2 regions of the Bradyrhizobium sp. BEA-2-5 genome follow, and region 1 is predicted to be linked to the other one. Evidence: riboswitches for the same ligand, from Rfam matches in the RefSeq annotation. Region 1 holds a riboswitch; the other holds the start of a gene.
What was found. A riboswitch is a leader RNA that binds a small molecule or an ion and turns the genes downstream of it on or off. The one in region 1 is predicted to bind S-adenosylmethionine.

Region 1 (11,422 bases):
CAGCCAGGCCGTGGATCTTGGAGAAGGTGTGCGTCACCACCGTGTTCTCGGTGGTGGCGACGAGCTCGATTCCCATCTCGTAATCGTTGCGCGAGACGTAGTCGGAATAGGCGGCGTCGAGCACCAGCAGCACGTGCGAGGGCAGGCCGGCGCGCAGCCGCTTGACCTCGTCGAACGGCAGGTAGGTGCCGGTCGGATTGTTGGGGTTGGCGAGCCAGACCAGCTTGGTGCGCGGCGTCACGGCCTTCAGGATGGCGTCGACGTCAGCGGTGAGGTTGGTCTCCTGCGCGACGACGTTCTTGGCGCCGACCGCCATGGTCGCGATCGGGTAGACCAGGAAGCCGTGCGTGGTGGAGATCGCCTCGTCGCCGTGGCTGAGATAGGTGTGGGCGAGCAGGTTGAGGATCTCGTCCGAACCGGCGCCGCAGATGATGCGGTTGGGATCGAGCCCGAAAGAACGGCCGATCGCCTCGCGCAGCACGCGCGAGGTGCCTTCCGGATAGTCCTCCAGATGATCCGCCACGCGCTTGAACGCCTCGATCGCCTTGGGCGAGGGGCCGAACGGCGTCTCGTTGGCCGAGAGCTTGAACACCTTGCGGCCCGGCTCCGGCACCGGGCTCTTGCCGGGGGTGTAGGGCGCAATATCGAGAATGCCGGGATTCGGCACGGGGCGGGACATCTTCAACTCCGAACAGAGCGTTTTCGAGCGAAGTGGCTACCGGTTCGCGTGAAGAAAACGCGTCAAAACAAAAGCCTGGACAGACGGCTGGCTCTTACCTCAGGTCCTGGCCGATCCGTTAGAGGGCACCGTATAGCGCGTTGCGTGGCTGCCGACGAGAGCCGTGGAGCGTACCGAGGCCCCCGCCTCGATCAGGGCGAGCTTGATGGCCTCGAAATCGTGTCCGGTGACCGAGACCAGGAGCGCCGCGCCGTCGAAGGCGGTGTCGGGGACCGCGACGATCTCGGCGAGCGGCGCCAGCGCCCGGGCGACATCGGCGTTCCAGCCGGAGACGCGCACGCTCCAGGTCTGCACTTCGGTGACCATTGCGTCGTCGGCGACCCGCGAGATCACGAACACCGGCAGCGCGGCGGGATGGTCGGCGCGCTCGACGAAGGGCATCCGCGCGATGATCTTCGGCGCGCCAGCTGCCTCCAGCGAGAGCCACCACGGCGTGCGGCTGGAGGTCGCCGAGACGAGCGCCAGGTCGCCCTTGGATTTCGCCGCCGCTTCGACCGCGGCCTGCGCGCTGAAATGCGCGACGTAAGGCACCGTAAAGCCGAAATGGAAGCGCGCGGAATCGCGCATTGCAGGCTCGCTCACCGAGATGTCGGCATGCACGGAGAACGGCGCCTGCACATAGGTGAAGGTCGAGATGATGACGCGCCAGATGCTCTCGACCGTGTCGAGCGGCAGGATGCCGCGATGGCGCTGCACGAGGTGGCGCATCATGTCGGCCTCGCGCGCCGGGCGGAACGCCGAGCCGACCTCCTGGGTCTGCTTCACCTGGATCAGGCGGTCGATGATGTCGCCGCGCTGCATCAACAGGCGATGCATGCTCTCGTCGATCGCGTCGATCTCCTTGCGCAGTTCCTGCAGCGATGGCGGCGACGGGGGTCGGTTGGACATGCTCTCAAACCTTGTCGTCGGGGCGGCCCGTTGCCGCGTCGGACAGGGTCCCTGATTAGGAAAGACGGGCAGCGAAAGCAAAGAGAAACGTCGCAGGCGTGCCTTGCGCATTCGGTTAACCAATCGGCCGTGGAAAGGGCTGTCTTGACGGCGGGGGGCGTGGGGACTACGTTCCCTGCGTCCCGTGGTCATTTGAGCCGGCCGGCTTGCAGCCACGTTAAAAAACTCGCTAAACAGGCCGGGGACGCTTCCGATCCCGGCCGAACCTATCGTTCAGGCCGGGTTTTTCATGGCCTGAGGTCCGTCGAGCCCTCCCGCGCGGAGGCAGGGTCGCCTAGATGAGCAACGTGCGTCCGATACCGAGCCCACAAACCCCGAGCGATGATCGCGCCCATGAGGCCGACCATCCGTCGTCACTGGTGGCGAAGTTCGGGATGGACCAGCCGCTCAGGCTCGATTGCGGCGTCGATCTCAGCCCGTTCCAGATCGCCTACCAGACCTATGGCGAACTCAACGCCGATCGCTCCAACGCCGTTCTGATCTGCCATGCGCTGACCGGCGACCAGCACGTCGCCAATGTGCATCCCGTCACCGGCAAGCCCGGCTGGTGGGAGACGCTGGTCGGTCCCGGCCGGCCCATCGATCCCAAGCACTACTTCATCATCTGCTCCAACGTGATCGGCGGCTGCATGGGCTCGACCGGGCCGGCGTCGATCAATCCCGCCACCGGCAAGGTCTGGGGCCTGGATTTCCCCGTCATCACCATCCCCGACATGGTGCGCGCGCAGGCGATGCTGATCGACCGGCTCGGCATCGACACGCTGTTTGCCGTCGTCGGCGGCTCGATGGGCGGCATGCAGGTGCTGCAATGGACCTCGGCCTATCCCGCCCGCGTGTTCTCCGCGCTGGCGATTGCCTGCGCGACGCGGCACTCGGCGCAGAACATCGCCTTCCACGAACTCGGGCGCCAGGCCGTGATGGCCGACCCCGATTGGCACGGCGGCGGCTATGCCGATCGCGGCATCCATCCGCATCGCGGGCTCGCGGTGGCGCGGATGGCGGCGCACATCACCTATCTCTCGGACGCGGCGCTGCATCGCAAGTTCGGCCGGCGCATGCAGGACCGCGAGCTGCCGACCTTCTCGTTCGACGCGGATTTCCAGGTCGAGAGCTATCTGCGTTACCAGGGCTCGTCCTTCGTCGAGCGCTTCGACGCCAACTCCTATCTCTATCTGACGCGCGCGATGGACTATTTCGACATCGCGGCCGACCATGGCGGCGTGCTGGCGAAGGCGTTTGCGGGAATCCAGACCCGCTTCTGCGTGGTCTCCTTCACCAGCGACTGGCTGTTCCCGACCTCGGAATCGCGCGCGCTGGTGCACGCGCTGAACGCGTCGAGTGCGCGGGTGTCGTTCGCGGAGATTGAAACCGATCGCGGCCACGACGCCTTCCTGCTCGACGTGCCCGAATTCTTCGACATCTCCCGCGCCTTCCTGCTGGCCGCAGGCAAGGCGCGCGGACTGAAGGATGGCGGCCAGTCATGAGCATGCAGCAGACATTGCCCTTGCCGGGCGTCGCGCCGGAGCGGACCGGCGGCTATCGCACCGATCATCTGCTAGTCGCCGAGATGGTCAAGCCGGGCTCGAAGGTGCTCGACGTCGGCTGCGGCGAGGGCGACCTGCTTCAGCTGCTTGAGACCCGCGGCATCGACGGGCGCGGCATCGAGCTGTCGCGCGAAGGCGTCAACCGCTGCGTTGCCAAGGGGCTCGCGGTGGTGCAGGGCGACGCCGACACCGACCTCGTCAACTATCCCGACGACGCCTTCGACTACGTGATCCTGTCGCAGACGCTGCAGGCGACGCGGCAGCCGCGTGTGGTGCTGGAGAACCTGCTGCGCATCGGCCGCCGGGCCATCGTCTCGTTCCCGAACTTCGGCTTCTGGAAGATGCGGCTGCAACTCCTGGTCGGTGGCCACATGCCGCGCACGGAGAACCTGCCGGCGACCTGGTACGACACCGCCAACATCCATTTCTGTACCATCAAGGATTTCGTAGAGCTCTGCGACGAGATCAACGTCAAGATGGAGCGCTCCATCGCGCTCGATCTCTACGGCCGCCCGGTGCCGCTGAACCTGCCCTGGTGGGTGTGGAACATGTTCGGCGAACAGGCGGTGTTCCTGCTGAGCCGGGGTGGGGGCAAGTAATCGGTGGGTGGCGCGTCAAACCGGCGCCGCCACCAGCGACCGCGGATCGCGCACCGGCCAGCGTCCGGCTTCCACCAGCGTGACGAATCGCTCCACGCTCTCGTTGAACAGCGCGGGCTCTTCGAGGTTGAGCACGTGGCCCGACTTCGGAAAGAAGGAGAGCCCGGCGGCCGGCAAATGCTGCTTCAGGAACATGCTGGGGGCGATGCAATTGTCGTCCTCGTCGCCGCACAGGATCAGCGCCGGCGTCGCGGCGCGCTTGATGGCGTCGGTCATGGTGTAGATCGAGGGCCTGCCGCCCTGGAAGCCGCGCATCGTGCGCGCCGAACCCTTGGCGTCGTGCCGTGCCAGCGCGGCATAGAAATCGGCGTGGCCGCGCGGGTCTTTCACCAGGAAGGAAATTCGGCTCGGCGCCTCGCGCGTGACCTTTGCGACCTCGGCGGAGCCTGATGTCTCGAACTGCTCGGCATTGGCGCGGCATTGCGCGCGGAAGGCATCGAGATGCTCGAGGCTGGAGCCGGAGCCGACGCCGGCGAGCGTCATCGACAACGCGCGCTGCGGGGCGTTGAGCCCGATCTGGAGCGACGAATAGGCGCCCATCGACAGGCCGACGAGATGCGCGTGCTCGATGCCGAGATGGTCGAGCACCGCGAGCGCATCAGTGTAGAAATGCGTGTAGGTGTAGACGTCGGCGCTCGGCGGCACATCGGAAGGCGTGTAGCCGCGCGCCGAGTAGGCGATGCAGCGATGGCCGCGCGAGAAGTAGCGCATCTGCGGCTCCCAATTGGTGTAGTCGGCCGCGAACTCGTGCAGGAAGATGATCGGCGTGCCGCTACCCGCTTCTTCGAAATAAAGACGGACATGATCTTTCGTCGTGGCGTAGGGCATTGAAATTCTCCTCTCGTTGGCCGCCTCCAGATTTGCAGTTAATTTTCAAGGCCGCAATGCGGCAGTTCCGGTTCTTTTCTCGTCATCGAATCATCGCGGAATGACCCAGAAATTATTCCCGCAGTGCCGCATGAAATCTTCCTCGCGCCATCCCGATTTTCAAAACCACCGCCGTGTTCCCCCGGGAACGCGACGGGGAGTTGGGGGGCGTTACAGAGGATCTAGTGAAGTATGGTTCAGTTGCTTGCGTGTCGCCGGTCGCTTCGTGTTTTGGCGCTGGCTCTGTGTTCGCTCACTCTCGCCGTGATCTCCGCCGCTCCGGCATCCGCCCGTCCACATCATCCACGTCACGCGCATTCGGCCCATCCCGGCCATCACGCGCGTCACTATGCCCGTCATCACTATCGGCACGCAGCGCGGCTGTCGCGCGCCGAGCGCCGCGCACTCGCGCAGCCGGGCGGGATCGTCGAAACCAACGCGGCGCCGTTGCCCGGCAGCGCTGACGTCGTGCCCAACACCGGCGGCGTGATTGCGGCAAGCGGCTTCGGCTCGTCCGGCATCGTCGCCGAGGCGCGGCGCTATCTCGGCGGCAATCCGACCGGGCGCGGCAGCCTGTGGTGCGCGCGTTTCATGAACATGGTGCTGCAGCACACCGGCCATCAGGGCACCGGCTCCGACATGGCCAGCTCGTTCGCGCGCTACGGCACGCGCATCTCCGGTCCGCAGGTCGGTGCCATCGCGGTGATGTCGCGCGGCCGCCGGGGCGGCCATGTCGGCATCATCACCGGCGTCGATGCGCAGGGCAATCCGATCATGATCTCCGGCAACAGCGGCAACCGCGTCCGCGAAGCGCCGGTCTCGCGCGGCCGGATCTATGCGTATGTGATGCCGACCAACTGATCGCTCGAAAGCGGGGCAGGGCGCGCACGCGCCTCGCCCCGGCCTACGACGCTACAGGTCCCTGAGCGGCAATCGTGTCGCCGATGGCGGCACCGCCATCGCTGATGATCTCGGCGTAGATACCGCATTCATTATTGCCGAAGCGCTGCATCAGCGTGTTCGGCACCGAGAGGTCGCGCGCGCCGGTATCGGGATCGACATTGACAGCGGCGCAGCGGGTGATGCGCTTCACCACCCTGGCCCGGGCGCTGCCGATCGCAATGGTCTGGTCGAGCAGGCTGGCTTCATGCCAGGCCGGCCAGCCCTCGACATAGAGGTTGGCGCGGAAGCGCAGCGGATGCACCGGCGCCTGCACCATCTCCTCGATCGCCCGCAGGCTGGCCAGATTGATGATCGAGACCACCTTGCGCGGCACGTCGGAGAAACTATGCCCGGGGCTGACCAGCACCTTGGGCGGGCCCTTGATCTGGCCGGTATGACGATCGGCGAAATAGCGCTCGATCGCCGCGCGGCCTTCCGCGGTCTCAAGGTCGCCCTGGGCCACCATCGCACCATCCCGGCGCAGCGTCAGCACGTGGCTGTCATCGTCGAAATGGGCGCGCAGCGGCGCCAGCCACTCGTCCCGCTGCAGCATCAGGAAATGCGGCTTCGGCAGCCATTTCGGCACCGAGGGATCGAAGCCGCTCGGGCCGTTCTCGATCGCATAGCGGCGATCGGAGCGAATCGTCTCGCCGATCTTGAGCTCTGCGTGCGGCAGCGGCTCGGGCGTGAGACCCTTGACCGGGTAGCGGTAGATGCCGGTGATCCGGGCGGAGGAAGCGTGCGTGTTGTCCATTCGCCCGCTCTAGCCTGTTTGGTGGGCGAGGAGAACTGCCGCCCGCGGGAAGGTACTAGTCGGCGCGCGCCGCTCCAGGAGCGTCCAGCAGGCGCTGCATGAACACGAGATCGAGCCAGCGGCCGAACTTGCGTCCGACCTCCGGCATCCGGGCGACCTCGACAAAGCCGGCCTGCGCGTGCAGCCGCAGCGAGGCGGGATTGCCGCCGTCGATACCGGCGATCATGACGTGCTTGCCGAGCGCGGTGGCCACGGCGATCAGTTCGTCGACGATGATCCGGCCGAGGCCGCGGCCGCGATGATCGGCATGGACATAGACGCTGTGCTCGACGCTGTAGCGGTAGCCCGGGAAGGCCCGGAAGTCGCCGAATGTGCCGTAGCCGAGCACCGTCGCCCCCTCGACGGCCACCAGCACGGGATAGCCCAGAGCCTGCCGCGCCGTCATCCAAGCCAGCCGCTCGGCGTCGGAATCCTGCTTCTCCGTCCAGATCGCATTCGAGTTGGCGACCGCCTCGTTGAAGATCGCGGTGATGGCCGGGATGTCCTGCTCGGTGGCGGGGCGGATTATCATCGGTGGTTCCTTGACGGGCCTCTTGAACGAACCGCCATCGTCTACTATATAAGACGATATGTCAATTATAGAGGACAAGGCCGATGAGGCTCTCGGACGGCGGGTTCGCGCCGAACGGGAGGGCCGCGGCTGGTCGCTGGCGGAACTCGCCGGGCGGGCCGGCGTGTCCAAGGCCATGCTGAGCAAGATCGAGCGGGCGGAGGCAAGCCCGACGGCGGCGACGCTGTCGCGGATCGCCACGGCCTATGGCCTGACCATGGCCGCGCTGTTCGAGGTTGCCTCACACAATTCCCGCCTGCAGCGGGCCAAGGATCAGCCGGTCTGGCGCGATCCGAAGGCGGCCTATCTGCGGCGGCAGGTGTTCCTGCATCCGGCCAATCCGCTGGAGCTGGTGGAGATCGAACTGCCTGCGGGGCAGGAAGCCGGCTTCCCCGCCAGCGCCTATCACCTGGTCCGCCAGGTTGTCTGGATGATCAGTGGCCGCCTCACGTTGATGGAAGGGGCGGAGCGCCATGAGCTCGCTGCGGGTGACCGCGTCGAGCTTGGTCCGCCATCGGACATCGCCTTCCGTAACGAAACGGCTCAGCCCTGCCGCTACCTTGTCGCCATCGTGCGGCGCTGAGCTTCATCGGGTGAAATCGCAGACTGTGGCTCTTCCGTTTTGGAACCAAGTGCCCACATCTGCGGCAAGCCTGAACAATGATGGCGACGACCAGAGGCTGGTTGAGGAACGTCAACGCGGCCCGCGGAAACCCAATGAAGATGCCGTTGTCATGCCTGAATGGGTGACGATGGCAGGCCGAGGGAAAACGAATGAACATTGAGAAGTACACCGAGCGCGCGCGCGGATTCATCCAGTCTGCCCAGTCGCTCGCAATGCGCGACGGTCACCAGCAGTTCTCGCCGTTGCATCTGTTGAAGGTGCTGCTGGACGACAATGAGGGACTCGCCGGCGGTCTGATCGACCGTGCGGGCGGCAATTCCAGAGCAATCCTGAAAGCGACCGAAGAGGCGCTGAACAAGCTGCCGAAGGTCTCGGGCAATGGTGCCGGGCAGGTCTATCTGTCGCCGGAGCTGGCGCGTGCCTTCGATGCGGCGGAAAAGGCCGCCGACAAGGCCGGCGACAGCTTTGTCACCGTCGAGCGGCTGCTGCTCGGCCTCACGCTGGAGAAGTCCAGCGAAGCCGGCACCATCCTCAATAAGGGCGGCGTCACCCCGCAGAACCTCAACGCGGCGATCGAGGCGCTGCGCAAGGGGCGGACTGCGGATTCGGCGACCGCCGAGAACGCGTATGACGCGCTGAAGAAATATGCCCGCGACCTGACCCAGGCCGCGCGCGACGGCAAGCTCGATCCGGTCATCGGCCGCGACGAGGAGATCCGTCGCACCATCCAGGTGCTCTCGCGCCGGACCAAGAACAACCCCGTCCTGATCGGTGAGCCCGGCGTCGGCAAGACCGCGATCGCGGAAGGGTTGGCGCTGCGCATCGTCAACGGCGACGTGCCGGAGAGCCTGAAGGACAAGAAGCTGCTCTCGCTCGACCTCGGCGCACTGATCGCCGGCGCGAAATATCGCGGTGAGTTCGAGGAGCGGCTGAAGGCGGTGCTCCAGGAAGTGACCGGAAGCGAAGGCACCTTCATCCTCTTCATCGACGAGATGCACACGCTGATCGGTGCCGGCAAGACCGACGGCGCGATGGACGCGTCCAACCTGTTGAAGCCTGCGCTCGCGCGCGGTGAGCTGCACTGTATCGGTGCGACCACGCTCGACGAGTACCGCAAGCATGTCGAGAAGGATGCGGCGCTGGCCCGCCGGTTCCAGCCGATCTTCGTCAGCGAGCCCTCGGTCGAGGATACCATCTCGATCCTGCGCGGGCTGAAGGACAAGTACGAGCAGCACCACGGCGTGCGGATCACCGATTCCGCGCTCGTGGCCGCCACGACCCTGTCCAACCGCTACATCACCGACCGCTTCCTGCCGGACAAGGCGATCGATCTCATGGACGAGGCCGCGGCGCGGCTGAAGATGCAGGTCGATTCCAAGCCGGAAGAGCTGGATTCGCTCGACCGCGAGATCATCCGGCTCAAGATCGAGCAGGAGGCGTTGAAGAAGGAAAGCGATCCCGGCTCCAGGACCCGGCTCCAGACCCTGGAGAAGGACCTTGCCGAGCTCGAGGAGAAGTCTGCTGGGCTGACGGCGCGCTGGAGCGCGGAGAAGAACAAGCTCTCCGATGCCCAGAAGCTGAAGGCCGAGCTCGACGGCCTGCGTGTCGAGCTCGCCAACGCGCAGCGGCGCGGCGAATTCCAGAAGGCCGGTGAGCTGGCCTACGGCCGGATCCCGGAGCTGGAGAAGCAGCTGGCGGATATCGAGGCGCGTGAAGGCTCCGGCGAGATGATGGAGGAGGCGGTCACCGCCAATCACATCGCGCAGGTGGTCTCGCGCTGGACCGGCGTGCCCGTCGACAAGATGCTGGAAGGCGAGAAGGAGAAGCTCCTCAAGATGGAGGAGCAGCTCGGCAAGCGTGTCGTCGGCCAGGCCGAGGCCGTGCGTGCGGTCGCGACCGCCGTGCGCCGCTCGCGCGCGGGCTTGCAGGACCCGAACCGCCCCACAGGCTCGTTCATGTTCCTGGGGCCCACCGGCGTCGGCAAGACCGAGCTGACGAAAGCTCTCGCGGAATACCTGTTCAACGACGAGACTGCGATGGTCCGCCTCGACATGTCCGAATTCATGGAGAAGCACTCGGTCTCGCGGCTGATCGGCGCGCCTCCCGGCTATGTCGGCTACGACGAGGGCGGGGCACTGACCGAAGCGGTGCGGCGCCGGCCCTATCAGGTGGTGCTGTTCGACGAGATCGAGAAGGCGCACCCTGATGTCTTCAACGTCCTGTTGCAGGTGCTCGACGACGGCCGCCTGACCGACGGCCAGGGCCGCACCGTCGACTTCCGCAACACGCTGATCATCATGACCTCGAATCTCGGTTCGGAATTCCTGGTGAACCAGCCGGAGGGCGAGGACACCTCGGCCGTGCGCGAGCAGGTGATGGGAATGGTGCGGGCGCACTTCCGCCCCGAATTCCTCAACCGCGTCGACGAGATCATCCTGTTCCACCGCTTGCAGCGGAGCGAGATGGGCCGGATCGTCGAGATCCAGTTCGCACGGCTGACCAAGCTGCTCGAGGATCGCAAGATCGAGCTCACGCTGGACGCCAAGGCGCGGGACTGGCTCGCGGAGAAGGGCTGGGATCCGGCTTACGGCGCCCGCCCGCTGAAGCGGGTGATCCAGCGCAGCGTGCAGGATCCGCTGGCCGAGATGATCCTCGCCGGCGAGGTCAAGGACGGCGATCATGTCGTGATCTCGGAGAAGGGCAACGTGCTGACCTTCAACGGTCAGGTGCCCAAAACCGCCGAGATCGTGCAGTTCGAGGCCCCGGTCTCGAAGCGCAAGCTGAACTGAGCGTTTCGATAGCGAAACTGGATGCGGCCTGGCGACAGGCCGCATCCGCGACAATCGACGGGCCGCCCGCGACGGAGTTCCTGTCTGGCGGCCCGTTTTGTGGGCCCGAATTAATGAAACCGCCTGCGGACAGCGTTCGTTTTCATCCTGAATGATCGGCTGGCGTGGCAACATCCCGCGCAGCTCCAAAGGGAAGTATTCGGCCCGAATCGCATGGCTGATTCGCGCGCCACGTTGCATCATCCTGCAAAGCCACACCGCCGGTCGCCCTCAGCAGAAGGCGAATTGCATGAGCAGAGACCTCATTGCCCATAACCGGCCCGTCTATGACGATCCTTCATCCGCGCGTTTACGGCACGGCCGCAGGCCTGGTCGGATGGTTCGTGCTGTCGGCCTGGATTCTGTTCGACCGCCAGAGCGAGGTGGAACTGTCGCTGATGTTCGTGACGGTGTTGCTGTTTGTCGCGGTGCTCCTGCCGTGGCTGCTGTCGCAGATCTGGCGGAGATACGACCATCGGCACGATCCGCATGCGCGGCCGATTCCGTTTGGCGAATGGCGGAGGGGCGAATTCGCGGTCTGGGGCAGCACGATCAACAGCTCCCATGCGACGATCGACATGCTGCTGCCGCTCGCGGCCGTCGCGTTCGGGTTGACCGCAATCGGGATCGTGTTCCTGATCTGCGCCAGCCTCGCGCTGTAAGCTTTCATTCCGGCGGGGCGATGGGCGGCGAGGGTTCGTCGTCCTCGGCAGATTCGAGCTCTGTGAGGATGTCGACCAGCTCGCGGGCACGGCCCGTGGCCAGCGGCCTGCCGTCATTCATCAGTGGCTCGTCATTGGCGAGCCACGCCTGCGCTTCGGCAAGCTCGGCGATCGTTGCCCCGGATGCGATGATTCGCGCAATCGTGACGTCGTCGGCGTGGCTGACGGCTTTCAGCACGTCGTC
Region 2 (11,422 bases), 1.7 Mb from region 1:
CATGGCAACGGCGGAATCCACGTGCGCGGGACGCAAGGGGGGCCTGCGCGATTGCAGGTGAACCCGGATGAACCTTGGCGCTAGCCGATCGACCAGACGAACGGTGCGCCGGCGGTGCTATTCGGCTTCAGATGCACCGGAATATGCCGCCCGCAGCCGGCCGCCAGCCCTTCGAACAGGCCGGTCAGCACGCTGGCGCAGGCCGGATGATAATCGGCGACGTCGGCCATCAGCTTCCAGCCCTGCTGGCGGATTTCGAACTGGCCCTCGGACTCGGTGATGTCAGCGACATCGTCCTGCGACTCGAAGAGAGTGCGCAGGAATGCGGCAAATTCCGTGGTACGGCCACGGCTGCCGCCGAGCGCCTGCGCAACCTCGTCGAAATATTGCATGCCGATCAGCTTGCCCGTGAGATGCAGCAGATAGCCGGCATCCTCCGGACCGAACAGCTGCACCATCACGGGCGCGGCGGTGCGGACATATTCCATGGCGTAGTTGCGATAGGCCTTTTCCAGACGCGGCTTCGGCCAGCTCGCGACCGGCAGCGCCGGCGCGGTCCCGGGATCGAACGGCGGCGCCTCGAGATGGCGCGCGAACACCAGGCGCTGATCGAGCTCGAGCGGATGATCGTATTCGCAATAATAGCCTTCGAGCCCATCCTGGCCATCGACGCTCTGCTTGGTGCAGACGAAGCCGAGCCTGAGATCACCAAGCGCAACGCCGTTGTTGGCGTGCCAGCCACGCAGCATCGCGCGGCTGACCTCGCCCGGCACGCCGCAGATCGCGGTGCCCCTCCAGATCCAGCGCGGCGGCGGATAGCGGATCCAGGCCTTGGCGTCGCTCTCATACATGTATTCGACATGCACGCCGCCGATCCAGTTGGAGAGATAGTGATATTGCGCCGCCGCGACCGCGGGCGGCAGACCTTTAAGCCCGAGCTTCTCGAGCCCGGGCAGGAAACGCTCCTGCTGCTGGCGGCGGAACACACGGAAGACGAATTCCGCAGCATCCGCTGTCCCGCGCCGAGTCACCACGGTGAGGATGAGGCCGGTGAAATAAGCATGATAGAGGTCGGCGACGCCGCGCCACTTCCGCCATTGCGCTTCCTGTGCGCTTTCGCCTGCGGTCATGTTCGCTCCCTGGCTGTTGTTGGCGAGGCGAGCTCGCATGCGCAATCGTAGCCCGGATGGAGCGAAGCGCAATCCGGGGCAGCTCAATGCGCGTATGCAGCGTCCCGGATTTCGCTATGCTTCATCCGGGCTACGGAACACGCGCGCGAAACGGAATTGCACCCGAAATCCTTGGAGAGCTTCTGGAAGTGTGTCATCGGCATAGGCGCGACGCAACCAGACACATATTCGGTGTCATCGCCCGACTTGATCGGGCGATCCAGTATTCCAGAGACAGACGTTGTCGATGGAGAGGCCGCGGCGTACTGGATTCCCCGCTTTCGCGGGGAATGACAACGAGTGGGAAGTCCGAGCTACGGAATTACGCACGCGCGCGAAACTGAAATGTGTCATTCGCCGAAGAGACGGCGCAACCAACACACACTCGGTGTCATCGCCCGACTTGATCGGCGATCCAGTATTCCAGAGACAGTTGTTGTCGATGGAGAAGCCGCGGCGTACTGGATTCCCCGCTTTCGCGGGGAATGACGGCGGAGAATGACGCGAAATCCGGCGCGCGGAATTACACGCGCGCGAAACGGAATTACACCCGAAAATGCTTGCTCAGCTTCAGGCCCTGCGCCTGGTAGTTGGAACCGATGCGCTGGCCGTACATCGCGTCGGGGCGGGCGAGCATCTTTTCATAGACGAGGCGACCGACAATCTGGCCGTGCTCGAGGATGAACGGCACCTCGCGCGAGCGCACCTCAAGCACGGCACGCGAGCCCTGGCCGCCGGCGCCGGCATAGCCGAAGCCGGGATCGAAGAATCCGGCATAGTGCACGCGGAACTCGCCCACCAAGGGATCGAACGGCACCATCTCCGCGGCGTAGTCGGGCGGCACCTGCACAGCTTCCTTGGAGGCGAGGATGTAGAACTCGCCGGGATCGAGGATGAGGCTGCCGTCGGGGCGGGCCGAGATCGGCTCCCAGAAGTCTTCGACCGCGTAGCCGGAGCGGCGATCGACGTCGACGACACCGGTGTGGCGCTTGGCGCGATAGCCGACGAAGCCGCTCGCCTTCTCGCCGGAGAGGTCGACGGAGACGGCGACGCCGCCGGAGAGGTCGGCATCGTCGATGTCGACGAGGCGCTCGGCGGCATGCAGCGTCTCGAGCTCGTCGGCGGTCAACGTCGCCTCGCCGATCCGGAAGCGGACCTGGCTGAGGCGCGAGCCCTCGCGCACCAGCACCGGAAAGGTCTTCGGGCTGATCTCGGCATAGAGCGGGCCATGATAGCCGGCGCCGATCATGTCGAAGCGGCGGGTGCCGTCGGCGATCACGCGGGTGAAGACGTCGAGCCGGCCGGTCGAGCTCTTGGGGTTGGCTGCCGCGACGATTTCCGGCGGCAGCGCCAGGCTTTCCAGCAGCGGCACGATGTACACGCAGTTGGTCTCCAGCACCGCGCCGTCGGCGAGGCTGAACTCGTGCAGCTTCAATTCATCGATGCGTTCGGCGACCGTGGCGCCGGGACCGGGCAGGAAGCTCGCGCGGACGCGATAGGCGATATCGCCGAGGCGCAGATCGAGGCTTGCCGGCTGGATCTGGCTCTCGACAAAGTCGTATTCGGGCAGGATGAGCCCCGCTTCCGCCATCGCCGCGATCATGCGGTCGGGCAGGATACCATTGGATTCATCTTCCAGCGTGAACGACACGATGCGGTCCCTCGGCGATCCCTCGAGATGGCCCAAAAATCATACTCCAGGCGGCCATCAAGCCCCAAAATATGGGCTTTTACGGGTTATCCGATGACCGTCTTGACGGAAAGGGCGCGAGGGAATATGAGCATCACTTATCCCGTGGTGATTTGAGCCGGCCGGCTTGCAGCCACGTTAAATAAGTCGCTAAACAGGCCGGGGACCTCTGTGATCCCGGCCAGTGGAGATATCCAGGCCGGTTTTTTTGTGACCGTTCTCCAGAGGAAATGGCCACCTCGGAGGTCACATGTCTGAATCTGAAACCACGGCCCGCTTTCGTCCCGAAACCCGCTTGGTCCATTCCGGGACCCTGCGCTCGCAATTTGGCGAGACGTCGGAGGCGCTGTTCCTCACCCAAGGCTACGTCTACAACAGCGCCGAGGAGTGCGAGGCGCGGTTCAAGGGCGAGGATCCCGGCTTCATCTATTCGCGCTACTCCAACCCCACCATCGCGATGTTCGAGCGCCGCATGATCGAGCTCGAAGGCGCCGAAGCCGCCCGCTCGGCGGCGACCGGCATGGCCGCGGTGACGACCGCGATCCTCGCACCGCTCAAGGCCGGCGATCACGTCGTGGCTTCGCGCGCCCTGTTCGGCTCGTGCCTCTACGTCATCCAGGACTTGTTGCCGCGCTACGGCATCGAGACCACGCTGGTCGACGGGCTCGATCTCGACCAATGGCAGCGCGCGCTGAAGCCCAACACGAAAACGTTCTTCCTGGAGAGCCCGACCAACCCGACCCTCGACGTGCTGGACATCCCCGGGATCGCCGAGATCGCGCACAGGGGTGGCGCGCGGCTCGTGGTCGACAACGTGTTCGCCACTCCGATCTGGCAGAGCCCGCTCGCGCTAGGGGCCGACGTGGTCGTCTATTCCGCGACCAAGCATATCGACGGCCAGGGCCGGTGCCTGGGCGGCATCATCCTGTCGTCGGAAGCCTTCATCGCTGAGCACATCCACAATTTCATGCGCCAGACCGGCCCCTCGATCTCTCCGTTCAATGCCTGGGTCCTGCTCAAGGGCCTGGAGACGCTGGGCGTGCGTGTGCGCGCGCAGACCGAGACTGCAGCGCGCATTGCCGAGGTGCTGGCGAGCCATCCGAAGATCTCGCGGCTGGTCTATCCCGGCCGCGCCGATCATCCGCAGGCAGCTTTGGTGAAGAAGCAGATGCGCGGGGGCTCGACCCTGGTCGGCTTCGAGGTCAAGGGCGGCAAGGCCGGCGCCTTCCGCTGCCTCAACGCGCTGAAGATCTCGCGGATCTCGAACAATCTCGGCGACGCCAAGAGCCTCGTCACGCATCCGGCGACGACGACGCATCAGCGCCTGAAGCCGGAGGACCGTGCCGCGCTCGGGATCAGCGAGGGGTTCATTCGCTTCTCCGCGGGGCTCGAACATGCCGACGATCTGATCGAGGACTTCGAGCGCGCGCTGGAGCAGGTTTGAGGCAAACGCCTCTCGCGGGCGGCGTGCGCCGTTCTTTCGGCGTCGTCGTGGCCGGGCTTGTCCCGGCCATCCACGTCTTGCTCGCAGCAACCGCCAAAGACGTGGATGCCCGGCACGAGGCCGGGCATGACGAGATCGTGGGACGATTGCGCGCTATCTCTTAAAGCGCGATGAGATTAGGTTGAATCGTCATCGCGCCTTAGCTCTTTGTTTGAGCATGATCTTTTCGGAAAACCGCTTCGCACTTTTCCGGATCATGCTTTAGAGCGATTGACCTTACGTCGCGGCCGTCGTGACGCCGCCGTCGATGACGATGGTCTGGCCGGTCATGAAGCTCGATGCGTCCGAGGCGAGGTAGGCGACCGCGCCGGCGATTTCGTCGGGCTCGCCGATGCGGCGGAGCGGGGTGGTGGCGGTGCGGCGCTTCAGATTGGCTTCGTCTTCCCACAGCGCGCGGGCGAAGTCGGTCTTGACCAGGCCGGGCGCGATGCAGTTGACGCGCACGCCTTTCGGGCCCCATTCGCCCGCGAGCGAACGGCACAGCGCGAAATCGGCGGCTTTCGAGATGCCGTAGGCGCCGATCACGGTGGAGCCGCGCAAGCCCCCGATGGAGGAAATGATGACGACGGAGCCGTTGCCGCGCTCCGCCATCTGCGGGATCGTGAGCGCGGAAAGCCAGATGTTGCTCTTGACGTTCGAGCCCATGATCTTGTCGAAGGCTTCATCCGGGATGTCGAGCAGCGGGCCGTAATACGGGTTCACTGCGGCGTTGCAGACGAGGACGTCGATCTTGCCGTAATGCTTCGTGGCACCCGCGATCAGCGCCTCGACCTCGTTCTTGCGCGCGATGTTGCAGGGAATGACGGTTGCCTCGCCACCGGACGCGTTGATGCCGTCGGCGACTTCCTTGCAGGCCTCGGCCTTGCGCGAGGACACCACGACCTTGGCGCCCAGCTTCGCCAGGAGCTCGGCGGAGGAGCGGCCGATGCCGCGGCTGGAGCCGGTGACCACGGCGACCTTGCCGGTGAGATCGAACGGGGTGTTTTTCATTGTTGTTGTTTCCCTGTTATTGGCACGTCATTCCGGGGCGCGACGCAGTCGCGAACCTCAGATGCGCAATCGCGCATCGGGGGAATCCGGAGATGTGGCGCGAGATTCCGGGTTCTCGCTTCGCGAGCCCCGGAATGACGGGGACAACTTACGCCAGCAGCCCACCGCCCTCGCTGACGCGACGGAGGTGGTAGTCGGTGTCGCCGAAGGTGTTCTCGATCATGGTGAGGCGCTTGAAGTAGTGGCCGATTCTGGCCTCCATGGTCATGCCGATGCCGCCGTGGAGCTGGATCGACTGCTGGCCGACGAATTTCAGCGACTTGCCGATCTGCACCTTGGCCGCGGCGACCGCTGACGCACGCTCCTTGGCATCGTCGAAGTCCGACGCCATGGTGGCGAACATCGACATGCTGCGGGCCTGCTCCAGCGCGACGAACATGTCGGAGGCGCGGTGCTGGAGCGACTGGAACGAGCCGATCGCGACGCCGAACTGCTTGCGCGTCTTGATGTACTCGACCGTGGTCTTGAGCGATTCGTCCATCAGGCCGACCGCCTCGGCGCAGAGCGCGACGCGGGCTTCGTCGACTACGCGCTCGATCAGGGGCAGGCCGTTCTCGGGATCGCCGATCGCAGCGTCAGCACCGACCTCGACACCGGTGAAGGTGATGTCGGCGGCGTGCAGGCCGTCCTGGGTCGGATAGCCCTTCCTGGCGACGCCCTTGGCATTCGCGGGCACCAGGAACACGCCGATGCCGCTTTTGTCACGGCGATCGCCCTTGGTGCGTGCGGTGACGATCAACGTGTCGGCGCTCTCGCCGTTGAGCACGACAAACTTCTCGCCGTCGATGACCCAGGCATCGGCCTTCTTCTTCGCGGTCGTCGAGACGTCGAAGAGATCGTAGCGCGAGTTCTTCTCGAGCTGGGCGAAGGCGAGCGTCTTGCTGCCGTCGATGATGCCGGGAATGTACTTGGCCTTCTGCTCGGCCGAGCCGGCATGGCGCAGGAAGCCGCCGCCGATCACCACGGTCGCCAGATACGGCTCGAGCACCAGCGCCTTGCCGAGCGCTTCCATCACGATCATGGTCTCGACGCCGCCGCCGCCGAAGCCGCCATCGGCCTCGCTGAAGGGCAGGCCGAGCAGGCCCTGCTCGGCGAGCTTGAGCCAGACCGTTCTGCTCCAGCCGCCCTTCTCCTTCATGTACTTCTTGCGCTGCTCGAAATCGTAGGAATCGGTCAGCAGGCCGTCGATGCTTTCCTTGAGAAGCCGCTGCTCCTCGGACAGATCAAAATCCATGTTTCTCTCCAAAATCAAGCGGGCACTGCTGTTGCCCAGATCCCCGATCGTCATCCCCGCGAAAGCGGGGATCCAGTACTCGGCGGCCATCATTGGGAATTCTGACCGCCGCGGCGTACTGGGTCCCCCGCCTGCGCGGGGGACGACAGCTGAATGTGCGGCTTACAGCCCCAGCACCGCCTTGGCGATGATGTTGCGCTGGATCTCGTTGGAGCCGCCGTAGATCGAGACCTTGCGGTTGTTGAAGTAGCTCGGCGCGATCTGGGCGGTCCAGTCCATGGCTTCGTTCGAGCCGTCGTCGCCATGCTCGTCGTAGGGCGCGGCGAACGGGCCGATCACTTCCATGAGCAGCTCGGTGGTGGTCTGCTGGATCTCGGAGCCCTTGATCTTCAGCACCGAGGACGCCGGGTTGGGCTTGCCCTTGCCGTGCTTGCCTTCGTCGGCGACGACGCGGAGCTGCGTGAGCTCGAGGGCCTTCAGCTCGATCTCGCAAGCGGTGAGCTTTTCGCGGAACGCTGGATCCTCGATCACCGGACGGCCGCCGGCCTCGACCTTGGAGGCCAGCGCGCGGATGCGGCGGATGCGCTCCTTGGAGACGCCGACGCGGGCGATGCCGGTGCGCTCGTTGCCGAGCAGGAATTTGGCGTAATCCCAGCCCTTGTTTTCCTCGCCGATCAGGTTCTCGTAGGGCACCTCGACGTCGTCGAAGAACACCTCGTTGACCTCATGGCCGCCGTCGATGGTCTGGATCGGGCGCACGGTGACGCCCTTCGACTTCATCGAGAACACGATGAAGGAGATGCCCATCTGCTTCTTGGCGGCCGGGTCGGTGCGGCAGAGGCAGAAGATCATGTCGGCGTGCTGGGCGAGCGTGGTCCAGGTCTTCTGGCCGTTGATGATCCACTTGTCGCCCTTGCGCTCGGCCTTGGTCTTGAGCGAGGCGAGGTCGGAGCCGGAGCCGGGCTCGGAGAAGCCCTGGCACCACCAATCGTCGACATTGGCGATGCGCGGCAGGTACTTCTTCTTCTGCTCCTCGTTGCCGAAGGTGTAGATGACCGGACCGACCATGCTGACGCCGAAGGCGAGCGGCTGCGGCGCCGGGTGAGCCTGGAGCTCCTCGTTGAAGATGTAGTGCTGCACGGCGGTCCATCCCGTGCCGCCATATTCCTTCGGCCAGTGGCTGACGCCCCAGCCCTTCTTGTTGAGGATGCGCCACCACGTCACCATCTCGTCCTTCGAGAGGTGGCGGCCCTCGACCAGCTTGCGCCGCGTATCCGGCGGCACGTTGTCGCGGAAGAACTGCCGTACTTCCTCGCGAAACGCCTGCTCTTCTTTCGTGAATGCGAGATCCATCGGATCCTCCTGTTGAGCGAAACCTAACGTCTTGTTCCATCGTCGTCCTGGCGAAAGCCAGGACCCATTACCACCGGCCTTCGTTGTCTTGCGAAGGCGTCTACCGTCCGTGCCCCTTACCCCGGCCGCGGGGTATGGGTCCTGGCTTTCGCCAGGACGACGGTGAACTACTGCAGCACCTCGAACAACCCCGCCGCGCCCATGCCGCCGCCGACGCACATGGTGACGACCGCGTATTTCGCCTTGCGGCGACGGCCCTCGATCAGGGCGTGGCCGGTGAGGCGCGCGCCCGACATGCCGTAGGGATGGCCGACCGCGATCGCGCCCCCGTCGACGTTGATCTTCTCGGGGTCGATGCCGAGCTTGTCGCGGCAATACAGCACCTGCACGGCGAAGGCTTCGTTGAGCTCCCAGAGGCCGATGTCGTCGACGGTGAGGCCGTGGCGCTTGAGGAGGCGCGGCACGGCGAAGACCGGGCCGATGCCCATCTCGTCCGGCTCGCAGCCGGCCGAGACGAAGCCGCGGAAGATGCCGAGCGGCGCGAGGCCGCGCCTGGCGGCTTCCTTGTCGCTCATGATCACGCAGGCGCTGGCGCCGTCGGAGAGCTGGCTGGCGTTGCCGGCGGTGACGGTGAAGCCGTCGCCGCGCACGGGCTTCAGGCCGGCGAGGCCTTCAGCGGTGGTCTCGGGCCGCGGACCTTCGTCCTGCGACAGCGTGATGTCCTTCATCGAGACGGTGCCGGTCGCCTTGTCGGTGACCGCCATCTGCGTGGTGATCGGAGCGATCTCGTCCTTGAACCTGCCGCCCTGTTGTGCGGCCGCGGTGCGGCGCTGGCTCTCCAGCGAATATTCGTCCTGGCGTTCGCGCGAGATGCCGTAGCGCTTGGCGACGACTTCCGCGGTGTCGATCATGGGCATGTAGACCTCGCCCTTGATCTTGAGCAGCGCGGGGTCCTGGGCGTGGAAGCCGTTCATCTTGTCGTTCTGCACCAGCGAAATCGACTCGCCGCCGCCGCCAACCGCGATCTCGACGCCGTCGAAGAGCACCGAACGCGCGGCCAGCGCGATGGCTTGAAGACCGGAGGCGCATTGCCGGTCGATGGTGGTGCCGGCGACAGTGACGGGAAGGCCGGCGCGCAGCAGCGCCTTGCGCGCGATGTTGCCGCCGGTCGCGCCCTGCTGGAGGGCGGCGCCCATCACGACGTCCTCGATCTCCTTCGGATCGATCTTGGCGCGCGCGACGGCCTCGCCGATGGCGTGGCCGAGCAGGGTTGCGCCCTCGGTGGCGTTGAGCGCGCCGCGATAGGCCTTGCCGATCGGGGTGCGGGCGGTGGAAACGATGACGGCGTCGGTCAAGAACGAGCTCCTGATGCAGTCTGTTGTTGCGTGGATTGAGGTGTCTTGGGCTGCTGCTGGCGCAATTCGTGGCGCGACAATTTTCCGACCGGTGTGCGCGGCAGATCGTCGACGAACTCGACCGCGGCCGGCAGTTCGTGCTTGCCGAGCTTGCCATTGAGCTGCGCGCGCAGCTCGTCGAGCGAGAACGGCGGCTGCCCGTCGCGCAGCTTGATGAAGGCCTTTGCGGCCTCGCCGCGGTACTGGTCGGGGATGCCGAGCACGATCACCTCGTGCACGCCTGATATGGTGTAGATCGCCTGCTCGATCATCTGCGGATAGACGTTGAAGCCGCCGGAGATGATCATGTCCTTCTTGCGGTCGACCAGGAAGAAATAGCCGTCGGTGTCGACATAGCCGATGTCGCCGGTGAGGAAGCGGCCGTCGACGAAGGCATCCGCGGATCCTTCCGGCCTGTTCCAGTAGCCGCCAGTGACGTTCGGGCCCTTGATGCGGATCTCGCCGACTTCGCCGACCGGCATCACCTTGGTGGAATCCTCCAGCGACACCACGTCCATCTCGATGCCGGGCAGCATCAGGCCGATCGAGCCCGGCTTCTCGGGACCGTCAGGCGGATGACCGGTGCCGGGCGAGCAGGTCTCGGTCATGCCCCAGCCGCTGCGCAGCTTCTTGCCGACCTTGCGCTCGAAGAAATTCGCGATCTCGACCGGCAGCGGCGCGCCGCCGGAGCCGATGGTGGCGAGCGAGGAGAAGTCGCGCTTGTCGAGGTCCGGGAGCGCGGCGATCGCGATCCACATCGTCGGCACGCCCGGAAAGTAGGTCGCGCGCTTGAGCTCGATGTCGCGCATCACCGCCTCGACGTCGAAGCGCTGGTGCAGCGAGATCAGATTGCCGCGGCTGAGCGAGGACAACAGCACCACGGTGAGCGCGTAGATGTGGAACAGCGGCAGCACGCAGATCACGCGCTCGATCGTCTCGCCACGCGCCGCGCGCAACGGCTTGCCCCAGACGTCGTAGATCGACACCGCCGCGGTGAGATTGCCGTGCGTCAGCATGGCGCCCTTGGGAAGGCCGGTGGTGCCGCCGGTATATTGCAGCAGCGCGACGTCCTCGACGTCGACCGCCGGCCATTGCGACGGCCTGGTCGCGCCGTCGATGAACTGGCGGTGGGTGATGATCGCGGGATCGTCGGGGATCGCCGCCTGCGGCGTGCCGACCTTGCCCCAATGATCGTCCTCGCAGACGACCAGGCGGTCGATCAGCCCCTTCTCCAGGAATTTCAGCGCGGTCGGCAACAGCGCCGACAAATTGCTGGTGACCAGCACGCGCGCGCCTGAATCGGAGACCTTGTGCGTCAGCGCGATCTCGCCGTCGAGCGGCGACAGATGGGCTACGCGGGCGCCCGCCTTCAGCGCGCCGAAGAAATTGACGGGATGGTCCGGCGTGTTGCCGAGGAACAGCGCGACCGACGTACCCTTGCCGTAGCCGGCCCGCATGAAGGCCGCAGCGGCGGTCTCGACCAGGGCCTCCAGCTCGGCGTAGCTGATCGGCCGGTCGCGGAATTCGAGCACCGGGCGCGCGCCGAACTCGGCGGCGGCGCTCGAGAGCAGGTCCGGCAGCGTGCCGCGCGTGATCTCGTCGCTCCACTGCACGCCCTTGGGATAATATTGTTCGCCGGGATAGGTCATGAATGCCTTCGCAGGGACTCTAAAGGTCGTCATTCCGGGATGGCCCGAAGGGCCAGACCCGGAATCCATCAATCCACTCATTCGACGGCGCCATGGGTTCCGGGTTCATCGCATTGCGATGCCCCGGAACGACACTTGGTTGGGCCGTCGCCCGATCACGCAGCTTTCGACGCCGCCGCGAGCGAGGCGAACGTCTTGCCTTCGGCGGCGAGCTTCTTCAGTAGCGGGGCGGGCTCGAGGCTCGGGTCGTTGGTCTCCTTGGCGTAGAACGACAGGCGATCGGCGATGTGCTTGAGGCCGACGCTGTCGGCCCAGAACATCGGGCCGCCGCGGTAGATCGGCCAGCCATAGCCGTAGAGCCAGACCACGTCGATGTCGC

Region 2: it holds a riboswitch for S-adenosylmethionine, as region 1 does, so the genes downstream of both, RX327_RS36870 (O-succinylhomoserine sulfhydrylase) here and RX327_RS05435 (homoserine O-acetyltransferase MetX) in region 1, are expected to answer to the same signal.

The regions. Positions count from the first base shown of each region.
Region 1 is NZ_CP136629.1:1,189,275-1,200,696, forward strand. Features, by position in the region: gene hisC (histidinol-phosphate transaminase) at 1-679, opposite strand, end outside; gene RX327_RS05430 (chorismate mutase) at 779-1,627, opposite strand; SAM riboswitch at 1,802-1,881, shown strand; gene RX327_RS05435 (homoserine O-acetyltransferase MetX) at 1,966-3,171, shown strand; gene metW (methionine biosynthesis protein MetW) at 3,168-3,830, shown strand; gene RX327_RS05445 (alpha/beta hydrolase) at 3,846-4,718, opposite strand; gene RX327_RS05450 (TIGR02594 family protein) at 4,950-5,618, shown strand; gene RX327_RS05455 (MOSC domain-containing protein) at 5,662-6,453, opposite strand; gene RX327_RS05460 (GNAT family N-acetyltransferase) at 6,509-7,024, opposite strand; gene RX327_RS05465 (helix-turn-helix domain-containing protein) at 7,083-7,646, shown strand; gene clpB (ATP-dependent chaperone ClpB) at 7,838-10,477, shown strand; gene RX327_RS05475 (hypothetical protein) at 10,804-11,178, shown strand; gene RX327_RS05480 (hypothetical protein) at 11,183-11,422, opposite strand, start outside.
Region 2 is NZ_CP136629.1:7,891,954-7,903,375, forward strand. Features, by position in the region: gene RX327_RS36860 (hypothetical protein) at 81-1,130, opposite strand; gene RX327_RS36865 (2'-deoxycytidine 5'-triphosphate deaminase) at 1,714-2,772, opposite strand; SAM riboswitch at 2,955-3,034, shown strand; gene RX327_RS36870 (O-succinylhomoserine sulfhydrylase) at 3,110-4,303, shown strand; gene RX327_RS36875 (SDR family oxidoreductase) at 4,580-5,353, opposite strand; gene pimD (pimeloyl-CoA dehydrogenase small subunit) at 5,502-6,647, opposite strand; gene pimC (pimeloyl-CoA dehydrogenase large subunit) at 6,810-8,000, opposite strand; gene RX327_RS36890 (acetyl-CoA C-acyltransferase) at 8,168-9,355, opposite strand; gene pimA (dicarboxylate--CoA ligase PimA) at 9,352-11,043, opposite strand; gene RX327_RS36900 (3-hydroxyacyl-CoA dehydrogenase NAD-binding domain-containing protein) at 11,199-11,422, opposite strand, start outside.